DNA from 2 places in the Achromobacter sp. JCM 18799 genome. Region 2 is predicted to be linked to the other one. Evidence: riboswitches for the same ligand, from Rfam matches in the RefSeq annotation. Region 2 holds a riboswitch; the other holds the start of a gene.

Region 1 (10,177 bases), 1.5 Mb from region 2:
CATGCAGACCGTCGGCGCCGCCGCCTACCTCTACGAGGTGGGACGCCGCGCGTATGGCGGTCTCTACGAAGTGTGCGACGACGAGGACCCGGTGGTGCTGGTCTGCGGCGAACCCGAAGCCGAGGTCTGCTTCGGCGCCATCGCCAAGGTCGAAAGGCGCATCCGCTACGGCTCCGCCGAGGCCATCCCGCCCTATTTCGAACAGTTCCTGATGGCCTTGCAGGCGGGCGAAGCCCGCACCATCCGCTAGCGTCCCGGGGCTTCGGGCGCCCGGTTTGCTCCCCGGCGCGGCCCGGCTCTCTGTGCTGAAAACGTCCGCTTTTGGCGCGATGACAACGGCCGTCCGGGCCATTCCGGGATTTCCCTTAGGACTGTAAGAAAAACAGCCCTACAATTCGGCCATTCCCGCCGCCCTGGCGGGTGCTCGCGCCGTCTGTCATCAGGCGGATTTTTACTAGAAGTACACTCGCGCCGCGTTACGCGTCCGAACCCGCCTTGCCCCCAGGAGCGCCTGCATGAAATTCCGCTTCCCCATTTTCATCATCGACGAAGACTACCGTTCCGAGAACGCGTCCGGTCTGGGTATCCGCGCCTTGTCCGCGGCGATCGAGGCCGAGGGCGTCGAGGTGATCGGGGTGACCAGTTACGGCGACCTGAGTTCGTTCGCCCAGCAGCAGAGCCGCGCCAGCGCCTTCATTCTGTCGATCGACGACGAAGAGTTCGACGTGGATTCGCCCGAGGACGTGGCCAGCGCCATCAAGAACCTGCGCGCCTTCATCGGCGAGCTGCGTTTCCGCAACGCCGACATCCCCATCTACCTGTACGGCGAGACGCGCACTTCCGAGCACATTCCCAACGACATCCTGCGCGAACTGCACGGCTTCATCCACATGTTCGAGGACACCCCCGAATTCGTGGCGCGCCACATCATCCGCGAAGCCCGCAGCTACGTCGACAGCCTGCCGCCGCCGTTTTTCCGCGAACTGGTCAAGTACGCGCAGGACGGCTCGTACTCCTGGCACTGCCCCGGCCACTCCGGCGGCGTGGCGTTCCTGAAGAGCCCGGTGGGCCAGATGTTCCACCAGTTCTTCGGCGAGAACATGCTGCGCGCCGACGTCTGCAACGCCGTGGACGAACTGGGCCAGCTGCTGGACCACACCGGCCCCGTGGCCGAATCCGAACTGAACGCCGCGCGCATCTTCCACGCCGACCACTGCTTCTTCGTGACCAACGGCACCTCCACCTCCAACAAGGTGGTGTGGCATGCCAACGTGGCCGCGGGCGACGTGGTGGTGGTGGACCGCAACTGCCACAAGTCGATCCTGCACGCCATTACGATGACGGGCGCGATCCCGGTGTTCCTGCGTCCCACGCGCAACCACCTGGGCATCATCGGCCCGATCCCGCTGGAAGAGTTCCACCCGGACAATATCCGCAAGAAGATCGAGGCCAACCCCTTCGCGCGCGAAGCGGTGAACAAGAATCCGCGCATCCTGACGCTGACGCAGAGCACCTACGACGGCGTCATCTACAACGTCGAAATGATCAAGAAGCAGTTGGGCAGCTATGTCGATACGCTGCACTTCGACGAAGCCTGGCTGCCGCACGCCTCGTTCCACGAGTACTACCAGGACATGCACGCCATCGGCCAGGACCGCCCGCGCAGCCAGGACGCGATGGTGTTCGCCACCCACTCCACGCACAAGCTGCTGGCCGGCATCTCGCAGGCCTCGCAGATCATCGTGCAGGAGTCCGAGACCCGCAAGCTGGACCGCAACGTCTTCAACGAAGCCTATCTGATGCACACGTCCACCTCGCCCCAGTACGCGATCATCGCGTCCTGCGACGTGGCCGCCGCCATGATGGAACCGCCGGGAGGCACCGCGCTGGTCGAGGAGAGCATCCGCGAAGCCCTGGACTTCCGCCGCGCCATGCGCAAGGTGGAGTCCGAGTTCGGCAAGAACGACTGGTGGTTCAAGGTCTGGGGCCCGAATCGCCTGGTTTCTGAAGGCATCGGCAACCGCGACGAATGGATCCTGGAGTCCAACGACCATTGGCATGGCTTCGGCGAAATGGCCGAAGGCTTCAACATGCTGGATCCGATCAAGGCCACGATCATCACCCCGGGCCTGGACATGTCGGGCAGCTTCGGCGAAACCGGCATTCCCGCCGCGCTGGTCTCCAAGTACCTGACCGAGCATGGCGTGGTGGTCGAGAAGACCGGCCTGTATTCGTTCTTCATCCTGTTCACCATCGGCATCACCAAGGGCCGCTGGAACACGCTGCTGACCGCCTTGCAGCAATTCAAGGACGATTACGACCGTAATCAGCCGCTGTGGCGCATCCTGCCGGAATTCTGCCGCGACCATCGCCGCTACGAGCGCATGGGCCTGCGCGACCTGTGCCAGGAGATCCACGAAGCCTACCGCGCCCGCGACGTGGCCCGCCTGACCACCGAGATGTACCTGAGCGACATGGTGCCGGCCCTCAAGCCGTCGGACGCCTTCGCCCGCATGGCGCACCGCGAGGTCGAGCGCGTCGACATCGACAAGCTCGAAGGCCGCGTCACTGGCGTGCTGCTGACGCCGTATCCTCCGGGCATCCCCCTGCTGATCCCGGGCGAACGCTTCAACCGCACCATCGTCCAGTACCTGCAGTTCGCGCGCGAGTTCAACCAGCGCTTCCCGGGCTTCGAAACCTACATCCACGGCCTGGCCGACGAAGTGGGTCCGGACGGCGAAAAGCGCTACTACGTCGACTGCCTGATCGAAGACTGATGTTCGATGTAGCAGTACTCGGCGCCGGCGCCGCGGGCATGATGTGTGCCGCGGTCGCCGGCCAGCGCGGCTTGCGCGTGGTGCTCGTCGACCACGCCGAGCGCCTGGCGGAGAAGATCCGCATTTCCGGCGGCGGCCGCTGCAACTTCACCAATATCGGCGCCGGCCCCGCCAACTTTCTCTCCGACAATCCGCACTTCTGCCGTTCGGCCTTGGCGGGTTACACGCCGCAGGATTTCCTGGCGCTGATGAAGCGCCACCACATCGCCTGGCACGAGAAGCATCGCGGCCAGCTGTTCTGCGACGATTCCAGCGAATCCATCATCGAAATGCTGCGCGCCGAGTGCGACGCGGGCAGGGTGCAGTGGCGCATGGGATGCTCGGTGGCCGAGATCGGCCATGGCGAGCAGGGCTACGAGCTGCGCACCAGCCAAGGCCCGATCCGCGCCGCGAAACTGGTGATCGCCACCGGCGGCATGGCCATTCCCCAACTGGGCGCCACCGATTTCGGCCTGAGGATTGCGCGGCAGTTCGGCCTGAAGGTCGTGGAACCGCGGCCCGCCCTGGTGCCGCTGACCTTCGATGCCGAGCAATGGCGGTCCCTGTCCGAATTGTCCGGCGTGGCGCTGGAAGTCAATCTGCACACGGGGCAGGGCAAGGCGCGCGGCGAGTTCCTCGAAGACCTGCTGTTCACCCATCGTGGCCTGTCCGGCCCCGCCATTCTGCAGATATCCAGCTACTGGAAGCCTGGCGAACCCATCGTGATCGATCTGGCGCCTGGCCGCGATCTGGCGGAAGAACTGTTGGCGTCGAAGTCGGGCAACCGGCAGCAGCTGCATACCGTGCTGGCGGGCCTCTGGCCCAAGCGCCTGGCCGACCGCTGGCTGCACCTGGCGGAGCAGGGCGGCAAGCCGGGCCTGGCGGCGCTGCGCCTGGCCGACGCGCCGGACAAGACCCTGCGCGCGCTGGCGCAGGACATCCATCAGTGGAGCCTGGTGCCCAGCGGCACCGCTGGCTACAAGAAGGCCGAAGTCATGCGCGGCGGCGTGGACACGCGCGGCCTGGACCAGAAGTCCATGCAGGCCAAGACCGTCGCCGGTCTTTATTTCATCGGCGAAGCCGTGGACGTCACGGGCTGGCTGGGCGGCTACAACTTCCAGTGGGCCTGGGCCTCGGGCGTGGCCTGCGGCAAGGCGCTCTAGCTTCCCCAGGCGGGACAGGGCGCCGATAGGCCGGCGCTATGGCAGGTATTGGAAACCTGCCATTGTTATATCAAATAAAAATACTTATCATTTATGTTTTCGATATATATCCAAGCCCTGAATCGGGGGCGGATCTCACGGAGACATGCATGGCCTATACCCTCCCGCCCCTGCCGTATGCCTACGACGCCCTGGAACCCCACATCGACGCGATGACGATGGAGATCCACTACAGCAAGCACCATCAGACCTACGTCAACAGCCTGAACGCCGCGCTGGAAGGCGCGGACATCGTCACCAACGAGCCGGTCGAGTCCCTGGTGGCGCGGCTGGAGCAGTTGCCCGAAGCCATACGCGGCGCCGTGCGCAACCATGGCGGCGGCCACGCGAACCACAGCCTGTTCTGGTCGGTCATGTCGCCCGAGGGCGGAGGCGAGCCGGATGGCGCGTTGGCGTCGGCCATTGACTCCGAGCTGGGCGGGCAGGCCGCCTTCCGCGATGCGTTCACCAAGGCCGCGCTGACCCGCTTTGGCAGCGGTTGGGCCTGGCTTTCGGTCACACCGGCCGGCAAGCTGGTGGTGGAAAGCAGCGCCAACCAGGACAGCCCCCTGATGCACGGAAACTCGCCCATTCTGGGGCTGGACGTGTGGGAGCACGCCTACTACCTGAAGTACCAGAACCGCAGGCCCGAGTACATCGGCGCCTTTTACAATGTCGTGAACTGGCCTGAAGTGGCGCGCCGCTACGCGGCGGCCCAGCGCTGAGCGCATCTCTCGCAAGGAGGGCAGCGGCACATGAATACCTTCAGCCGTCATCGCGTGCGGCCGGCGGCCACCAGCATCAGCGTGTGGACCCTGGCCGTATTGGTGGCCTGCCTGGGCCTGCACTAGCTGTGGGTCTATCTGGACGTGCGTGCGCCGCACGTGGGCGATGCCCTTCTGGGCGGACTGGTCGCAGCTGGCGCTACCGCCCTGGGCACCTTGCCCATCCTGTTCGCCCGGACCATCCCCCAGAAAATGCAGGACAGCATGTTCGGCTTCGGCGCCGGCGTGATGCTGGCCGCCAGCGCCTTTTCGCTGGTGGCGCCGGGCATCGCGGCGGGCCGCGACCTGGGTTATGGCCCCTGGGGCGCCGGCTTGACGGTGGGCGCTGCCGTGTTGCTGGGCGCGGCGGTGCTGCTGCTCATGGACCGTACCCTGCCGCACGAGCATTTCATCAAGGGCCGGGAAGGCATCGAGGCGCACCGCCTGCGCCGTACCTGGCTGTTCGTTTTCGCCATCACCCTGCATAACCTGCCGGAGGGCCTGGCCATTGGCGTGGGCTATGCGGGCAACGACGCCATGCGCGGCACCGCGCTGGCCACCGGCATTGCTATCCAGGACATTCCCGAAGGGCTGGTGGTGGCGGTGGCGCTGCTGGCGGCGGGCTACCAGCGCGCGTTTGCCGTGGCGCTGGGCATGCTGTCCGGCCTGGTCGAGCCGCTGGGCGCGGTCCTGGGCGCCGCCGTGGTGGGCTGGTCCGAGCCGCTGCTGCCCTGGGGCCTGGGTTTTGCCGCGGGCGCCATGCTGTTCGTGATCAGCCACGAGATCATCCCCGAATCGCACCGCAAGGGGCATGAGGTCTACGCGACCTGCGGGCTGATGCTGGGTTTCGTGCTGATGATGTTGTTGGACACGGCGCTGGGCTGAGGCCGCCGCAGGCATTCCCTGGCTGCGGCTTTCGTTGTATGCTTGCGCCGCTGTCACGCATGTTGCGGGAGAGAGCGGCCTGTACGTCCGGCCGCCGCCGAAGGCGCAATTCGCCCGGAATCGCTCAGGTAACCCATACCGCCCATGCTTGCCCTGTCCCGGTTTTTTTACCGCGCGGACGCGGCAAAACAGTACTCTGGAGAGACCTGGCGCCGCCCCTGAACTAGGGACATAGCGAGCAGCCCAGGCGCCGAAGGTGCAAACCCGCCATGCGGGGCAACTCTCAGGCAAAAGGACAGAGGGGCGGAAGATTCAGCCGTTGTACAAGCGCACCCCGCTTGGCACCACTGGCATTCCGTAACCCTGGCAACACTGCCGCCCCGGAGTTTCCGCGCATGTCCGCAACCCTCAAACGCACCCCGCTGGCTGAAGAACACATCGCCTCTGGCGCCCGCATGGTCGACTTCGGCGGCTGGGACATGCCGCTGGCCTACGGTTCGCAACTGGAAGAGCACCACGCGGTGCGGCAGGACGCCGGCATGTTCGACGTGTCGCACATGCTGAACGTCGACGTGGCCGGTCCGGACGCGTTCGCCTTCCTGCAGCGTCTGGTCGCCAACGACGTGTCCAAGCTGACCGTGCCCGGCAAGGCGCTGTACAGCTGCATGCTGAACCCGCAAGGCGGCGTGATCGACGACCTGATCATCTATTTCTTCGCCGCCGACGAATGGCGCGTCGTGGTCAATGCCGGCACGGCCGACAAGGACGTCGCCTGGATGCAGCGCGTCAAGCAGGCCGGCCAGTTCGACGTCGCCATCACCCCGCGCCGCGACCTGGCCATGGTGGCCGTGCAAGGCCCGAACGCCCGCGCCAAGGTCTGGGCCGCGCGCCCGGCCTGGCAGGCCGCCAGCGAGCCGCTGACGCCCTTCGTGGCCGCCCGCGTGGGTGACGACACCTTGGTGGCCCGTACCGGCTACACCGGCGAGGACGGTTTTGAAATCGTGCTGCCCGCCGCCGACGTGGTGCAGCTGTGGCGCGACCTGGTCGCCCAGGGCGTGCGTCCCTGCGGCCTGGGCGCGCGCGACACGCTGCGCCTGGAAGCCGGCATGAATCTCTACGGCCAGGACATGGATGAGCTGACCCAGCCCGACCAGGCCGGGCTGACCTGGACCGTGTCCCTGAAGAGCGCCGAGCGCCGCTTCATCGGCCGCGACGCGCTGGAACAGTTCGCCACGCCCGCCACCTTCATCGGCCTGAAGCTGCAAGAGCGCGGCGTGATGCGCGCGCATATGGCCGTGCGCACCAAGGAAGGCACGGGCGAGCTCACCAGCGGCACCATGTCGCCGACGCTGGGCGTGTCGATCGGCTTTGCCCGCCTGCCGCAAGGCGTCAAGCCGGGCGACACGGTCGAGGTCGACATCCGCGGCAAATGGGTGCCCGCCCTGGCTTGCAAATTGCCGTTCGTGCGTAACGGCAAAGCGGTCGAACACTCGTAAACTCGAAGCTTCGCGCGAGCCGCCGGCCCCTGGGGCGACGGCCGCCCGCGCGAGGCGCGCAACACCATTCATCTACCCGTATTCCCTCAGGAGTTCCCATGAGTCTGCCCACCGATCGCAAGTACACCGAGTCTCATGAATGGGTCAAAGCCGAAGGCGACGTGTTCGTCGTCGGCATCACCGATACCGCCCAGGATCAATTGGGCGACCTGGTCTTCGTTGGCGACGTGAAGGTCGGCGCCAAGCTGAACGCCGGTGAAACCGCTGGCGTGGTCGAATCGGTCAAGGCCGCTTCGGACATCTACGCTCCCGTGGCCGGCGAAATCGTCGCGTTCAACGAAGAGCTGGAAAACAATCCCAACCTGATCAACGAATCGGCCTTCACCGCCTGGATCTTCAAGATCAAGCCGGTCAACGCCGCCGACGCCGACAAGCTGCTCGACGCCGCCGGCTACGAAGCCGTCGCCAACGGCTAAGCCGCCTGGCCGGAACGGGCGCGCAGGCGTCAGCCACGCGCCCGGTCCGCAAGATGCAATACCGTCCGTCCTCCGACGACACCCGCTATCCCGAGACCTCTCCATGTCGCGCGCCCTAGACACCCACACCGACTTCATTCCCCGCCACATCGGCCCTTCCGACGCCGACCAGGCCGCCATGCTTGCCGTCATCGGCAGCGCCAGCCTGGACGCCCTGATCGAAGAAGTCGTGCCGCCCAAGATCCGCAGCCAGGCCCCGCTGGCGCTGCCCGCCTCGCGCAGCGAAACCGACGTGCTGGCCGAACTGAAGCAGATCGCCGGCCGCAACAAGGTCTACCGCAGCTACATCGGCCAGGGGTATTACGGCACGCAGACGCCCAACGTGGTGTTGCGCAACATTCTTGAGAATCCCGCCTGGTACACGGCCTACACGCCTTACCAGCCCGAGATCTCGCAGGGTCGCCTCGAAGCCCTCCTGAATTACCAGACCATGGTCGCCGACCTGACCGGGCTGGACATCTCCAACGCCTCGCTGCTGGACGAAAGCACCGCCGCCGCCGAAGCGATGACGCTGGCACGCCGCAGCGCCAAGTCGAAGAGCCCGGTGTTCTTCATTTCGCGCCACGTGCATCCCCAGACCATCGAAGTCGTGCGCACGCGCGCCGAAGGCCTGGACATTGAAATCACCATCGGCGACGAGGCCGAAGGCCTGCCCGAGTGCTTCGGCGTGCTGCTGCAATACCCGCACAGCACCGGCTCCGTCGCCGACTACCGCAAGCTGGCTGAAGCCGCGCATGCGCAAGGCGCCATCGTTGCCGTCGCCACCGACCTGCTGGCGCTGGCCTTGCTGGCCGCGCCCGGCGAATGGGGCGCGGATATCGCCATCGGTTCGGCCCAGCGTTTCGGCGTGCCGTTCGGCTTCGGCGGCCCGCATGCCGGCTTCATGGCCTGCAAGGACGCCTTCAAGCGCAACATGGCTGGCCGCCTGGTCGGCGTGTCCAAGGACGCGCAGGGCAACCCGGCCATGCGCCTGGCGCTGCAGACGCGCGAACAGCACATCCGCCGCGAAAAAGCCACCTCCAACATCTGCACCGCACAAGTGCTGCTGGCCGTGATGGCCGGCATGTACGCCGTGTGGCACGGTCCGGCCGGCATCCGCCGCATCGCCGAGCGCGTGCAGCGCAGCACCGCCATCCTGCGCGCCGAGCTGGTCAAGCTGGGCGTGAACGTCGTCAACGACACCTTCTTCGATACGCTGCTGCTGGAAACCGGCGCGGCGACGCCGGCCATCCTGACCGCCGCCGATTGTGCGCACATCAACCTGCGCCGCGTCGACGGCGCCCGCCTGGCGGTGTCGCTGGACGAGACCGTGACCGTGGCCGACCTGCAGGCGCTGGTCAATGTCTTCGCCGCCGGCCTGGAACGTGACGACGTTGAGCTCGACATCGACGCCCTGGACGCGGCCGCCGCCAGTGGCATCCCCGCCGGCGTGGCGCGCGAAAGCGCGATCCTGACGCACCCGGTGTTCTCCAGCGTGCAGTCGGAAACCGACATGCTGCGCTACCTGCGCAAGCTGGCCGACAAGGATCTGGCGCTGGACCGCACCATGATCCCGCTGGGCTCGTGCACCATGAAGCTCAACGCGACCGCCGAGATGATCCCCATCACCTGGCCCGAGTTCGCGCTGATCCACCCGTTCGCGCCGGCTTCGCAAAGCCAGGGCTACAACGAACTGATTGACCGCCTGTCGGCCGCGCTGTGCGAGATCACCGGCTACGACAACATCAGCCTGCAGCCCAACTCGGGCGCGCAGGGCGAGTACGCGGGCCTTCTGGCGATCCGCGGCTACCATCAGGCCAACGGCCAGCATCAGCGCAACATCTGCCTGATCCCTTCGTCGGCGCACGGCACCAACCCGGCCTCGGCGCAACTGGCCGGCATGGACGTGGTGGTGGTGGCGTCGGACGCCAACGGCAACGTCGATCTGGTTGATCTGCGCGCCAAGATCGAACAGGTCGGCGACAAGCTGGCCGCTTTGATGATCACGTATCCGTCGACCCATGGCGTGTTCGAGGAAGCCGTCACCGAGATCTGCGATCTGGTGCACCAGGCCGGCGGCCAGGTCTACCTGGACGGCGCCAACATGAACGCGATGGTGGGCGTGGCCCAGCCGGGCAAGTTCGGTTCGGACGTGTCCCACCTGAACCTGCACAAGACCTTCTGCATTCCGCACGGCGGCGGCGGCCCCGGCGTGGGTCCCGTGGCGGTGCGCGCGCACCTGGCGCCGTACCTGCCGGGCGTGGTGAACGAGCAGGGCAAGCTGCCCGGCGACGCCAAGGTCGGCCCGGTGTCGGCCGCGCCGTTCGGCTCGGCCGGCATCCTGCCGATTCCGTTCGTGTACATCTCGCTGATGGGCGCCGACGGCCTGCGCCGCGCCACCGAAGTCGCCATCCTCAACGCCAACTACATCGCGACCCGCCTGCGCGACCACTATCCGGTCCTGTATGCGGGCCGCAATGGCCGCGTGGCGCACGAGTG
Region 2 (10,177 bases):
GCTGCTGACCCAGCTGCCGCACAACTACTCCGAGGCCTTGCAGGCAGACCGCCGCCAACCGCTGCCCCTGCATGTGCGGCGCGCGCGCGATTACATAGAAAGCCATCTGGACCAGCCGCTATCGCTGACGGACCTGGCGGCCCACTGCGGCGTCTCCGTGCGCACGCTGCAAAACGGCTTCTCGCAGTTCCTGAAGCAAAGTCCCAGCGACTACGTGCGCAACCAGCGGCTGGCCCAGGTGCACGCGGCGCTTGCGCAAGCCGGCGAAGGCGACAGCGTCACCGACATCCTGCTGCGGCACGGCATTTCCAGCTTCGGGCATTTCGCCATCCACTATCGCAAGCGCTACGGCTGCCTGCCGTCGGACACCCTGCGCCAAAGCAGGCATTAGGCGTTGCACGGCAGCGCCAGGATTCGCTTGCCGGATCGGAACGCCGCTTGCGCGTTCGGCGCAGCCCCGCCAGCGCGCCGCCGCTAGGATCAAGGCTCCATCAGACGGAGCTTGACCATGAGAATCAGCGTCATAGGCGGCGGCCACGGCTGCTACGCGGCAGCGGCCGAGCTGTTCGAGAAAGGCCATCACGTGCGCTGGTGGCGCCGGGACTGGACGGCCTTCCAGGACTTGCGGGATGCGGGCGCGCTGACGGTCACCGACTATCGCGGCAGCCGCCAGATTCCGCTGGGCGACGGCCCCCGCCAGTTGCAGCTGGTGCGCGACCTGGCCACTGCCGTGGAGAATGCGGAGCTGCTGGTCATTCCCCTGCCTTCCACCACCCACGAAGCGCTGGCCCGGGAATTGGCGCCGCTGCTGCGCGACGGCCAGGTCGTGTTCCTGCCGCCGGGCACCTTCGGCTGCTACGTCTTCGCCCGCGCCATGAAAGAAGCAGGAAATGCCGCGAACACGGCCTTCGCCGAGACCGGCACCCTGCCCTACCTGGCCCGCAAACATGGCGAAAAAGTCGTGATCAGCGGCTACGCCACCCGCCTGCCCACCGGCGTCTTTCCGCGGCGGCTGTCGGAGCAGGCGCTGGCCGTGGTCCATCGCGCCTACCCCAGCATCGAACCGATAGAGGACGGGCTTTCGGGCGCGCTGATGAACGCCGGCCCCATCATCCATCCGCCGCTCATCATGATGAATGCAGGGCCGCTGGAACACTTCGACAAATGGGACATCCACAACGAAGGCACCCAGGCCTCCATACGGCGCGTGACCGACGCGCTGGACGCGGAGCGCATCGCCATCCGCGTGGCCCTGGGCTATGCCGCGCCGCACTTCCCGTTGGCCGACCACTATGCCGCCGAAGGCGATGAATGGATGTACGGCCGCGGCGCCCATGGCAGGCTCACCGACAGCGGCGACTGGCGCGAGGACATAGACCTGCACACGCACCGCTACATGCTGGAGGACACGCGGCTTGGCCTGTCATTCCTGGTGTCCGCCGGCCGCTGGGCGGGCGTGCCGACGCCTGTCGCACAAGGCCTGCTGAGCCTGGCCAGCGCGGTCACGGGACGCGACCTTTACGCCGAAGGACGCACGTTCGAACGCCTGGGCCTGGACCGCCTGTCGCGCGCGGACATGCGCCAGCTTCTGGCCAAAGGCTGCTGACACGGAGATGCAAGCCATGAACGAAAGACTCTGCGTAATCGGCGCCGGCCGCATGGGCGTGGGCATCACGCTGTCATACATCCATGCCGGACTGGACGTCACGCTGATAGACATCAAGCCGCGCCCGCCCGCCGAGCAGGCCGATTACTTCGCACGCGTGCGGGACGATCTGCGCCGCGAACTCGGCATCCTGTGCAGGCTGGGCTTGCTCGATGCCGCGCAGGCAGAGGTGGCGCTGGCGCGCATCCGCCTATGCACGCGCGAGGATGCCGAAGCAGATCTGCGGCAGGCGCGCGTGGTGTTCGAAGCCGTGCCTGAACGCCTGGACGCCAAGCGCGATGCCTTTCTGTGGTTGGGAGCGGCCTGCGCGCCGGACAGCATCATCGCGTCCACCACGTCCACCTTTCTGGTCACCGAACTGGCGGAGCTGGTGCAAGGTCCGCAGCGCTTCCTGAACGCGCACTGGCTCAACCCCGCCTACCTGATACCGCTGGTGGAAGTGAGCCGCGGCCCCCAGACCAGCGAGGCCGCGACGCAAGGGCTGCTGGCAGCGCTGCGCCTGGCGGGCAAGAAGCCCGTGCAGTGCGCCCCCGCTGCCGGCTACATCGTGCCCCGCATCCAGGCCCTGGCCATGAACGAAGCGGCCCGCATGGTGGAGGAAGGCGTGGCCAGCGCCGAAGACATCGACACGGCCGTGCGCCTGGGCTTCGGCCTGCGGTTTTCGGTTCTGGGGCTGCTGGAGTTCATCGACTGGGGCGGCGGCGACATCCTCTACTACGCCTCGCGCTACCTCGCCGATGCCATCGATCCGCGCTTCGCCTCGCCTGCCGTCATCGCCAGCAACATGGAACAAGGGCGCAACGGGCTGCGCGACGGCCAGGGCTTCTATGACTACGCCGGCATGGACGTAAATGCCTACAAGATGGAGCGGCTGGCGCAATTGTGCAAGCGTCTGGAAGTGATGGACCTGTTGCCCCGCCACAACGCGGCAAGGCAGCCGCCCGCGCGATAGCGCGCCGGCCTGCGCGCCTACTTTTCCAATTCGCCCAGGATCCGGTACGCCAGCCGGACCCTGGCCTCGTTCGGATAGTTGCGGTTGGCCAGTATCACGATGCCCAGCTTCTTCGACGGCACGAATGCCACATAGCCGCCGAAGCCGTTGGTCGAACCCGTCTTGTTGATCCACACGGCCTCCTGCGGCGGCAGCGGCGGGTTCAATGCGGTCACGGGCTGGCTCTGGCTGTTGTAGTTGCCGGCATTGGCCGTCAGCAACGCGTCCAGCGTCGCCGGATAGCGCAATTGCTCCCAGGCCAGGTCCTGGGTCATGTCGCCCAGCTGGTAATAGCCGACGTGCGTCTGCGCAATCGCGCCGCGCAGTTCGGCATCGGCAAGGTTCAAGCCCATGTTCGCGTCGACGAAGCGGATCAGGTCGCGCGCGCTGGTCTTCACGCCATAGGCTTCGTCGGCCAGCACGCCCGGATTCACGCGCACGGGCGCATCCTGCTTGTTGTAGCCCTGCGCGTAGTCCGCCATCCTGGCGGCCGGCACGTCGATGTAGGTGCTGGTCAGGCCCAGCTTGGGAAACAGGTCCCGCTCCATGGCCGCCTTGAACGGCCGGTTCAGGCTCTTGGCCGCAACCACGCCCAGCATGCCGATGCTGGGGTTGGCGTAGGTGCGATACGTGCCAGCGGCATGCTCGGGCTTCCAGGCCTTGAGGTAAGCCATCATCTGCGCCTGGTTCGTGACCGCGTCGGGCACCTGCAAGGGAAAGCCGCCGGTCGTGTGCGTCCCCAGGTTGATCAGGCTCAGTTTGGCGAAGTCGCTGCCGGCGAGCTCGGGCAGATACTTGGCCGGGCTGTCGCTCAGCGCCAGGCGGCCGCGCGCCTGTGCGTAGGTTGCCAGGGTTGCCGTGTAGGTCTTGCTGATGGAGCCGATCTCGTACAGCGTGTCGCTGTCGGCCCGCCTGCCGGTTTGCCTGGATGCCACGCCATAGTTGTAGAAATGTTGCGTCCCGTTGCGGGTCACGGCGATCGACATTCCCGCAATGCCATGTTCGCGCATGACGGCCTGGACCGCCTCGTCGACCTTGCTGTCGGTCTCCGCCTGTCCGGCCTGCGCCAGCCCGCAGCCTGCGGCCATCAGCGTAAACAATCCCGTGCGCAGCATGCTGTTCAAGCGCATTCTCGTCATTCCCTGTCGTGTCGGATCGGTGGCGCCGCGACGGCGGCGCGCAAGCATCGTAACGCGGCGCGGCGCCTTATTGGTACTAACCCTTGGTCTCATTCTGGGGGATTTTGGCTATCCTCGCCTCGTCGATCCAAAACCCCGCAGAAGAGACCTGCCCCCCGCGGCAGGCGCCGACGGAGCAACCGCCCCGGAAACTCTCAGGCAAACAGGACTGCGCGGTCTAGACAATCTGGAGAGAGGCGCGGATTGCGCCCACCGAAGGGGAACCCGCCGCCGCCTGCGCCGCGGGTGAAGCTCTCAGGTACAGAGACAGATGGGGTGCTGCGGCCGGGTGGCCGCGGCCACTCAATCTGGAGCCATCATGCCCCGCATCGCCATCATTGGCGCCGGTATCACCGGCGTCACGTCCGCCTATGCCCTGAGCAAACTGGGATACCACGTCACCGTCTACGACCGCCAGCGCTATCCGGCCATGGAGACTTCCTACGCCAACGGCGGCCAGCTATCGGCCAGCAACGCCGAGGTCTGGAACAGCACCGCCACCATCATGAAAGGCCTGCGCTGGCTCGGCCGCCACAACGCGCCGCTGCTGCTCAATCCCCGCTTCAGCTGGCACAAGTACTCCTGGCTGGCGCAGTTCATCGGACAGATCCGCAACTACCGCCGCAACACCATCGAGACCACGCGGCTTGCCATTGCCGCGCGCCAGCACCTGTACGCCATGGCGGAAGAAGAAGGCATAGATTTCGACCTGGAGCGCCGCGGCATCCTGCACATCTACCACGACGCCGCCAGCTTCGAGACCGCGCGCCGCGCCAATGCCCTGCTGCAGGAAGGCGGGCTGGAACGCTACGCAGTGTCGCCCGAGGAAGCGCGCAGCATCGAACCCACGCTGCAAACCCCTTGCCATGGCGGCTTCTACACGCCCTCGGACGCCACCGGCGACATCCACAAGTTCACCAGCGGCCTGGCCCGCGCCTGCGAGCGCCGCGGCGTGCGCTTCGCGCAGGACGCCGACATCCGCAACATCAGCGTGGACGGCGCGCCCTACGTGCTCGACGTCGCGCGCGAGGGCGGCGCGCGCCGCGAGCAGCACGAGGCCGACGCCATCGTCGTCTGCGCCGGCGCCGTCAGCCGGCAGTTCGCCAGGCAGCTGGGCGACACGCTCAACATCTACCCGGTCAAGGGCTATTCCATCAGCGTGCACCTGGACGACGCCGCCAGCCAGGCGGCCGCACCGCACGTCAGCCTGCTGGACGAAGCCGCCAAGATCGTCACCAGCCGCCTCGGCGACCGCTTCCGCGTGGCCGGCACGGCCGAGTTCAACGGCTTCAACATGGACATCCGCGCCGAACGCGTGCAGCCGCTGGTGGACTGGACCCGCAAGCACTTCCCCGGCATCCGAACTTCGCGCGTGGTGCCGTGGTGCGGGCTGCGCCCCATGACGCCGAACATGATGCCCCGCGTCGGCCCGGGCAGGCGGCCGGGCGTGTTCTACAACACGGGGCATGGGCATCTGGGCTGGACCTTGTCGGCGGCGACGGCGCAGATGCTGGCGGCTAGCGTGAGGGAGGGGGTGGGAGAGGCTTGAGTTGAGGCGAGCAAACCCAGCATTGATGCAACCAGGTTTGCTCGTACCGCTTCGCCTACTTTCTGTCCGAATAATGGGATAAAAGCCGGCGGATAAGTGAACTCCAGTCTACAGTTGCACCTGTCGGTACTTGCACTGGAGGCCCATGCCGTGAAACGCTCGCATCAAGACCAGGCGATTCCATACTGCAATCGCAGCGGGGATAAGGCGGAAGCCTATGCCCTGCTCAAGCTAATCGATCGAGGCCGGCGCGAAATATCGCAGGGAAACGTCATTCCTGCGGGCCACGTCTTTGCCCAATTTGAAGCAATGGACAAAGATGCCGAGGAATGACACTCCCGATTGCATTTCTTCCGCCCGTGGTGAATCTGTTCGCGGAAATTGATCTGCAAGCTCAATAATGCAAGCTCGCTACCAATGCTCAGGTCCCGACGCTGCGCGCTCCAACTCCTTGTGTGTGTAACGCCGCGTCGGTCAATGTACTAAGGCCGCATCCCTGTCTTCGGCAGTCAGCAGTTCCGCGTCCGCATCGTGCCGGAGACTGTCCTTGCACACCTCCCCATCCTTCACAACCAGCAAGATCCTCTCCGGATCCACCAGCAGCGACAGATCCTTCAGCGGATCCCCGTCGACCATGACCACGTCCGCCAGATAGCCGGGACGCAGCATGCCCAATTCGTGCGGGCGTTGCATGATCTCGCCGCCCAGCCGAGTGGCGGACACCAGCGCTTCGGTCGGGGTCATGCCGATGTAGTCCACGAAGTATTGCAGGTCGCGGGCGTTGGTACCATGCGGCATCCAGGCAAAGCCGTAGTCGCCGCCGGGCAGGATGCGGATGCCCCGCTTGTGCATCTTGCGCAGCGACTCCGAGGCGATTTCCAGTTCGCGCTTGTAGCCCATCTGCTCGGCGATGGCGGGCGTGATGCCGTACTCGGACGCGTTGAAGGCCGTCCTGATCAGCCAGCCTATGCCCGGCGCGACGAAATGGCTGTCTTTCCTGGCTTCCAGCATGTCGAGCGCCTCTTCATCGGCAAAGCTGGCGTGGTAGATCATCTCGATGCCGTGGCGCACGCATTGCTTGACCGACTCGCTGGAACGCGCGTGCGCCGCGACACGCTTGCCATAGCGCTTGGCCTCGTTCGCCAGCATGGCGATCTCGTCTTCTGCGAACGGCGACATCTCGGCCGGCAGCCCGGCGATGTACTCGCCGGACAGATTTATCTTCAGGTGATCGACACCGTATTTGATGAAGGTGCGCGCCGAGCGCCGGATCTCTTCAGGGCCACAGCACACGCTGCCGAAGCTAAGCTCGTCGAACGGCATGTGCGGCAGCGAGTTGTCGCCCAGCGCGCCTATGGTGGTGATCTCCTGGCTGCCCGCCAGGTAACGCGGCCCCGGGCATTCGCCGGCGTTGATGGCGTTACGCAGCACCACGTCCAGGCGCGGCTTGGCCGCGGCCGCGCCGATGGCCGAGGTCCAGCCCATTTCCAGATAGCGTTTGGCCACGCGCACGCACCAGAGAATGTGCTCTTCCGGCGGCATGAACTGGATCGCCGCCAGCGTGGGCTGGTCGTTCCAGGAGAAATGCGTGTGCGCTTCCGTCATGCCGGGCATCAGGAAGCGGCCGCGCCCGTCGATGAGGCGCGCGCCCTCCCGGCTCACCTGCTCAGGCGCGCGCGCGACCTGCGAAATGCGCGCGCCGTCGATCAACACCTCGCCTTGAAAAGGCTGCTCGCCGCTGCCATCGAAGATGGCGACATTGGTAATGGCAATTTTGGACATGACAGGTCTCCTCCGGCCCGCGTCGAGGGGCCGATTTCTTATGTTGAAACGCCTGGAAAACGTGGCCTAGCGCAGCGCCGCGTGGAACTCCCGCAGAGCCTGCATGCAGGCTTGGGGCTTTTCGTAGGTGGTCCAGTGGCCGCATCCGTCCAGCACGATGCGGCGGCTGCCCGCGATGCGCGCGGCCAGGGCGTCAACGTTGGCGGGCGGCGCCACGCCGTCCTGGTCGCCGGTAATCAGGACAGCCGGTACGCCTATCGTTTCCGCGGCGGCCGGCTGTGCATCCGCCAGCGCCTCGCAGCTTTGCGCGTAGCCTTCGGGCGGCTGGCGCATCACGCTTTCGCGCACCAGCGCCAGCACGGCGGGCTGATCCTGCCTGGTCTGGGCGCTGGTCGCGCCCTTGACGATGGCGTCGGCGATCTCCTGCATGGCCGCATCGCCGCCGCGGGCCAGCGCCGCCCGCGCGCGGATGCCGGGCCGGCCCGCGTCGGGCGGCGCGGCCAGCGGGCCGAACAGGGCCAGCGACTTGACCCGGCCCGGATGCGCCACGGCAAGATGCTGGGCCACGATGGTTCCGAGCGAATGGGCGGCGACATGCGCCGCATCGACGTCCAATGCGTCCAGCAGTCCGGCCAGCGCGTCCACATAGACAGCGATGGACAGGCGCTTTTCGCCCAACGCCGAGCGCGCGCTGCCCGGCAGGTCGGGACGGATCACGCGGAAGCCGTCGAAGGCGCCCATGACGGGCGTCCAGGTATTCGAGGAACCGCCCAGGCCGTGTATGCACAACAGTGCCGGCCCCTCGCCGTCGATCTCCACGGCCATGCCGTTGACGTGTTGCGTGCTCATGCCGCCGTCTCCCTTTATCTGAACAGTCGCTGTCTGCATCGGCATTGCGCCGACGATTTTTCAGGACTGTATCGGCGCAGGCGGCGGCGCGCTTATCGCCGGGTGCGCGGACTTATCGCAGAGTCAGATTTTGTGCCTAGTGAATACACCTAGCGTGGAGAAGCGCGCAAACGCCCATAAAATTCCCGGAGCGCCGCACCCGCCCGCACGCAAGCCCAGGCTTGCGCGGCGAGGCGATAAGAAAAACGGGAGACAGAGATGCAGGAGACCTACGCCTTGCACGAAGGCGCGTTCGGCCGCGCCGTCGTGCTGGAACTGCGCGACGACCTGATCGCGCACGCGCATGCGGAAGTGCAGCTGGCCCTGTGGCTGGGCGGCGCGCGCGTGCTGGGGCATGTCGGCCAGACTCCGGTCCCCTACAGCGAACATCTGGCGCTAGGCACCAATACGTACGAATCGCACGACGCCAGGCTGCTTGAACGGTCGGGCCCGGCCATTTTCCTGGTGCTCTACATCGCCAAGCCCTGGCTGGACGAACGGCGCGCCGCCACGGGCCGCCCCTTCCACTTCGCGGCGCCGGGCGTGCCCATCGACGCGGCGGTGCGCCAGGGCTGTTGGCGCTTGCTGCACAAGATCGTCGCGCCGCAGGACCACCCCGGCGCGGACCTGGATGCCGAGGTCGAGGCCCTGCTGCAAGCGGCGATCGAATCGTCCATCGAGCCGGATCGCCCGCGCAACCAGATGCCCGCGGCGCCGGCGCTGGACCGCCGGCTGCGCGCGGCGATCGCCTACATGCGCGAGCACGCCCATGAACCGATCACGGCGGAAGAGGTCGCCAGCCGCGTGGGACTGTCGCGCGGCCATTTCTTCGCGCTGTTCCGAGATCAGCTCAATACCACGCCGCAAGTCTTCTGGAGCGCCGTGCGCGTCGAAGAAGCCGTGCGCCTGCTGGTGCACCAGGAGCAGCCCCTGACCTCCGTGGCGCTGGACCTGGGCTTCTCCACGCCCGGCAATTTCTCCCGCTTCTTCCGCGAGCACATGGGCGTGTCGCCGTCGCGCTTCAGGCGCGCGGCGACGGGCGCCGCGCAGCATCTGCTGACCGGGGTTTCCTGAGCCGCCGGCCGGCCGGAAACTGCCCTGCCCGCGCCTACGCGGTTGCGGCAGACGCGCGCGGCCGCAAATCCACGGCGTCCGAGCCAGGCCGGTCCCGGTTGAAATGCGCCCCCCTGCTCTCACCGCGCGCACTCGCCGCCCGCACGATGAGATCAGCCGCCAGGGCGAGGTTGCGCAGCTCCAGCAATTCCAGGCTCAAGCCCTCGCGCAGCAACCGCGCGTCCGTCTCTGCTCGCAGCGGACCGATGAATGCGGCCGCGCGCGCCAGCGAGGCATCGCTGCGCAGCACGCCCACGTCCCGGCTCATCAACTGGCGCAGGTCGCGCCGCAGCCGCGCCAGATCGGGCGACGCCGGCACGGCGGTTGCGTCGGCAGCCGGAGTTCGATGCGGAACATCGGCCGGCACCTGGCCCAAGATGTCTTGCGCGGCAGCCCGTCCCGTCACCACGCACTCCAGCAGCGAATTGCTGGCCAGACGGTTGGCGCCGTGCAGTCCGGTGCATGCGGCTTCGCCCACCGCGTACAAGCCGGACAGATTGCTGCGTCCGGCCTGGTCGGCAACGATGCCGCCGCAGGTGTAATGCGCGGAGGGCGCAACCGGGATGGGAGTCGTCGTAATGTCGACGCCCAGCGCCAGGCAGCGCGCCTGGATGGTAGGAAAATGTTCCCGCAGGAATCCCGGCGATTGGTGGCTGATATCCAGGTACACGCACTCCAGCGCATGGCGTTCCATTTCGCCCTGGATCGCACGGGCGACGATATCGCGCGGCGCCAACTCGGCGCGGGCATCGTAGGCCGGCATGAAGCGCGCGCCATCGGGCAGGCGCAGTATGCCGCCCTCGCCGCGCACCGCCTCGGAAATGAGGAATCCTCCCGCTTGCGCATGGTGCAGGCCGGTAGGATGGAATTGCGTGAACTCCATGTTGGCGATCCGGCAGCCCGCGCGCCAGGCCATGGCGATGCCGTCGCCGGTCGCGGCCGGCGGCGCGGTAGTCGTCTGGTATGCCTGCCCCGCGCCGCCCGTGGCCAGCACGACATGGCTGGCGGAC

The links. Region 2 has a riboswitch for glycine ahead of ACZ5YA_RS10035 (D-amino acid dehydrogenase). Riboswitches for the same ligand answer to the same signal wherever they lie in the genome.
Region 1: linked by a shared signal. The riboswitch ahead of gcvT (glycine cleavage system aminomethyltransferase GcvT) and the one ahead of ACZ5YA_RS10035 (D-amino acid dehydrogenase) in region 2 are both predicted to bind glycine.

Annotation. Positions count from the first base shown of each region.
Region 1 covers NZ_AP043866.1:3,646,693-3,656,869, reverse strand. Annotated here, with positions in the region: gene ACZ5YA_RS17220 (hypothetical protein) at 1-250, shown strand, start outside; gene ACZ5YA_RS17215 (arginine/lysine/ornithine decarboxylase) at 516-2,777, shown strand; gene ACZ5YA_RS17210 (BaiN/RdsA family NAD(P)/FAD-dependent oxidoreductase) at 2,777-3,979, shown strand; gene ACZ5YA_RS17205 (superoxide dismutase) at 4,129-4,743, shown strand; partial or broken gene ACZ5YA_RS17200 (ZIP family metal transporter) at 4,774-5,667, shown strand; glycine riboswitch at 5,723-5,818, shown strand; glycine riboswitch at 5,854-5,976, shown strand; gene gcvT (glycine cleavage system aminomethyltransferase GcvT) at 6,063-7,163, shown strand; gene gcvH (glycine cleavage system protein GcvH) at 7,262-7,639, shown strand; gene gcvP (aminomethyl-transferring glycine dehydrogenase) at 7,743-10,177, shown strand, end outside.
Region 2 covers NZ_AP043866.1:2,115,534-2,125,710, forward strand. Annotated here, with positions in the region: gene ACZ5YA_RS10015 (cupin domain-containing protein) at 1-391, shown strand, start outside; gene ACZ5YA_RS10020 (NAD/NADP octopine/nopaline dehydrogenase family protein) at 509-1,606, shown strand; gene ACZ5YA_RS10025 (3-hydroxybutyryl-CoA dehydrogenase) at 1,614-2,618, shown strand; gene ampC (class C beta-lactamase) at 2,636-3,796, opposite strand; glycine riboswitch at 3,925-4,017, shown strand; glycine riboswitch at 4,019-4,110, shown strand; gene ACZ5YA_RS10035 (D-amino acid dehydrogenase) at 4,155-5,384, shown strand; gene ACZ5YA_RS10040 (hypothetical protein) at 5,535-5,717, shown strand; gene ACZ5YA_RS10045 (metal-dependent hydrolase family protein) at 5,859-7,166, opposite strand; gene ACZ5YA_RS10050 (alpha/beta fold hydrolase) at 7,233-8,015, opposite strand; gene ACZ5YA_RS10055 (helix-turn-helix domain-containing protein) at 8,274-9,128, shown strand; gene nadB (L-aspartate oxidase) at 9,163-10,177, opposite strand, start outside.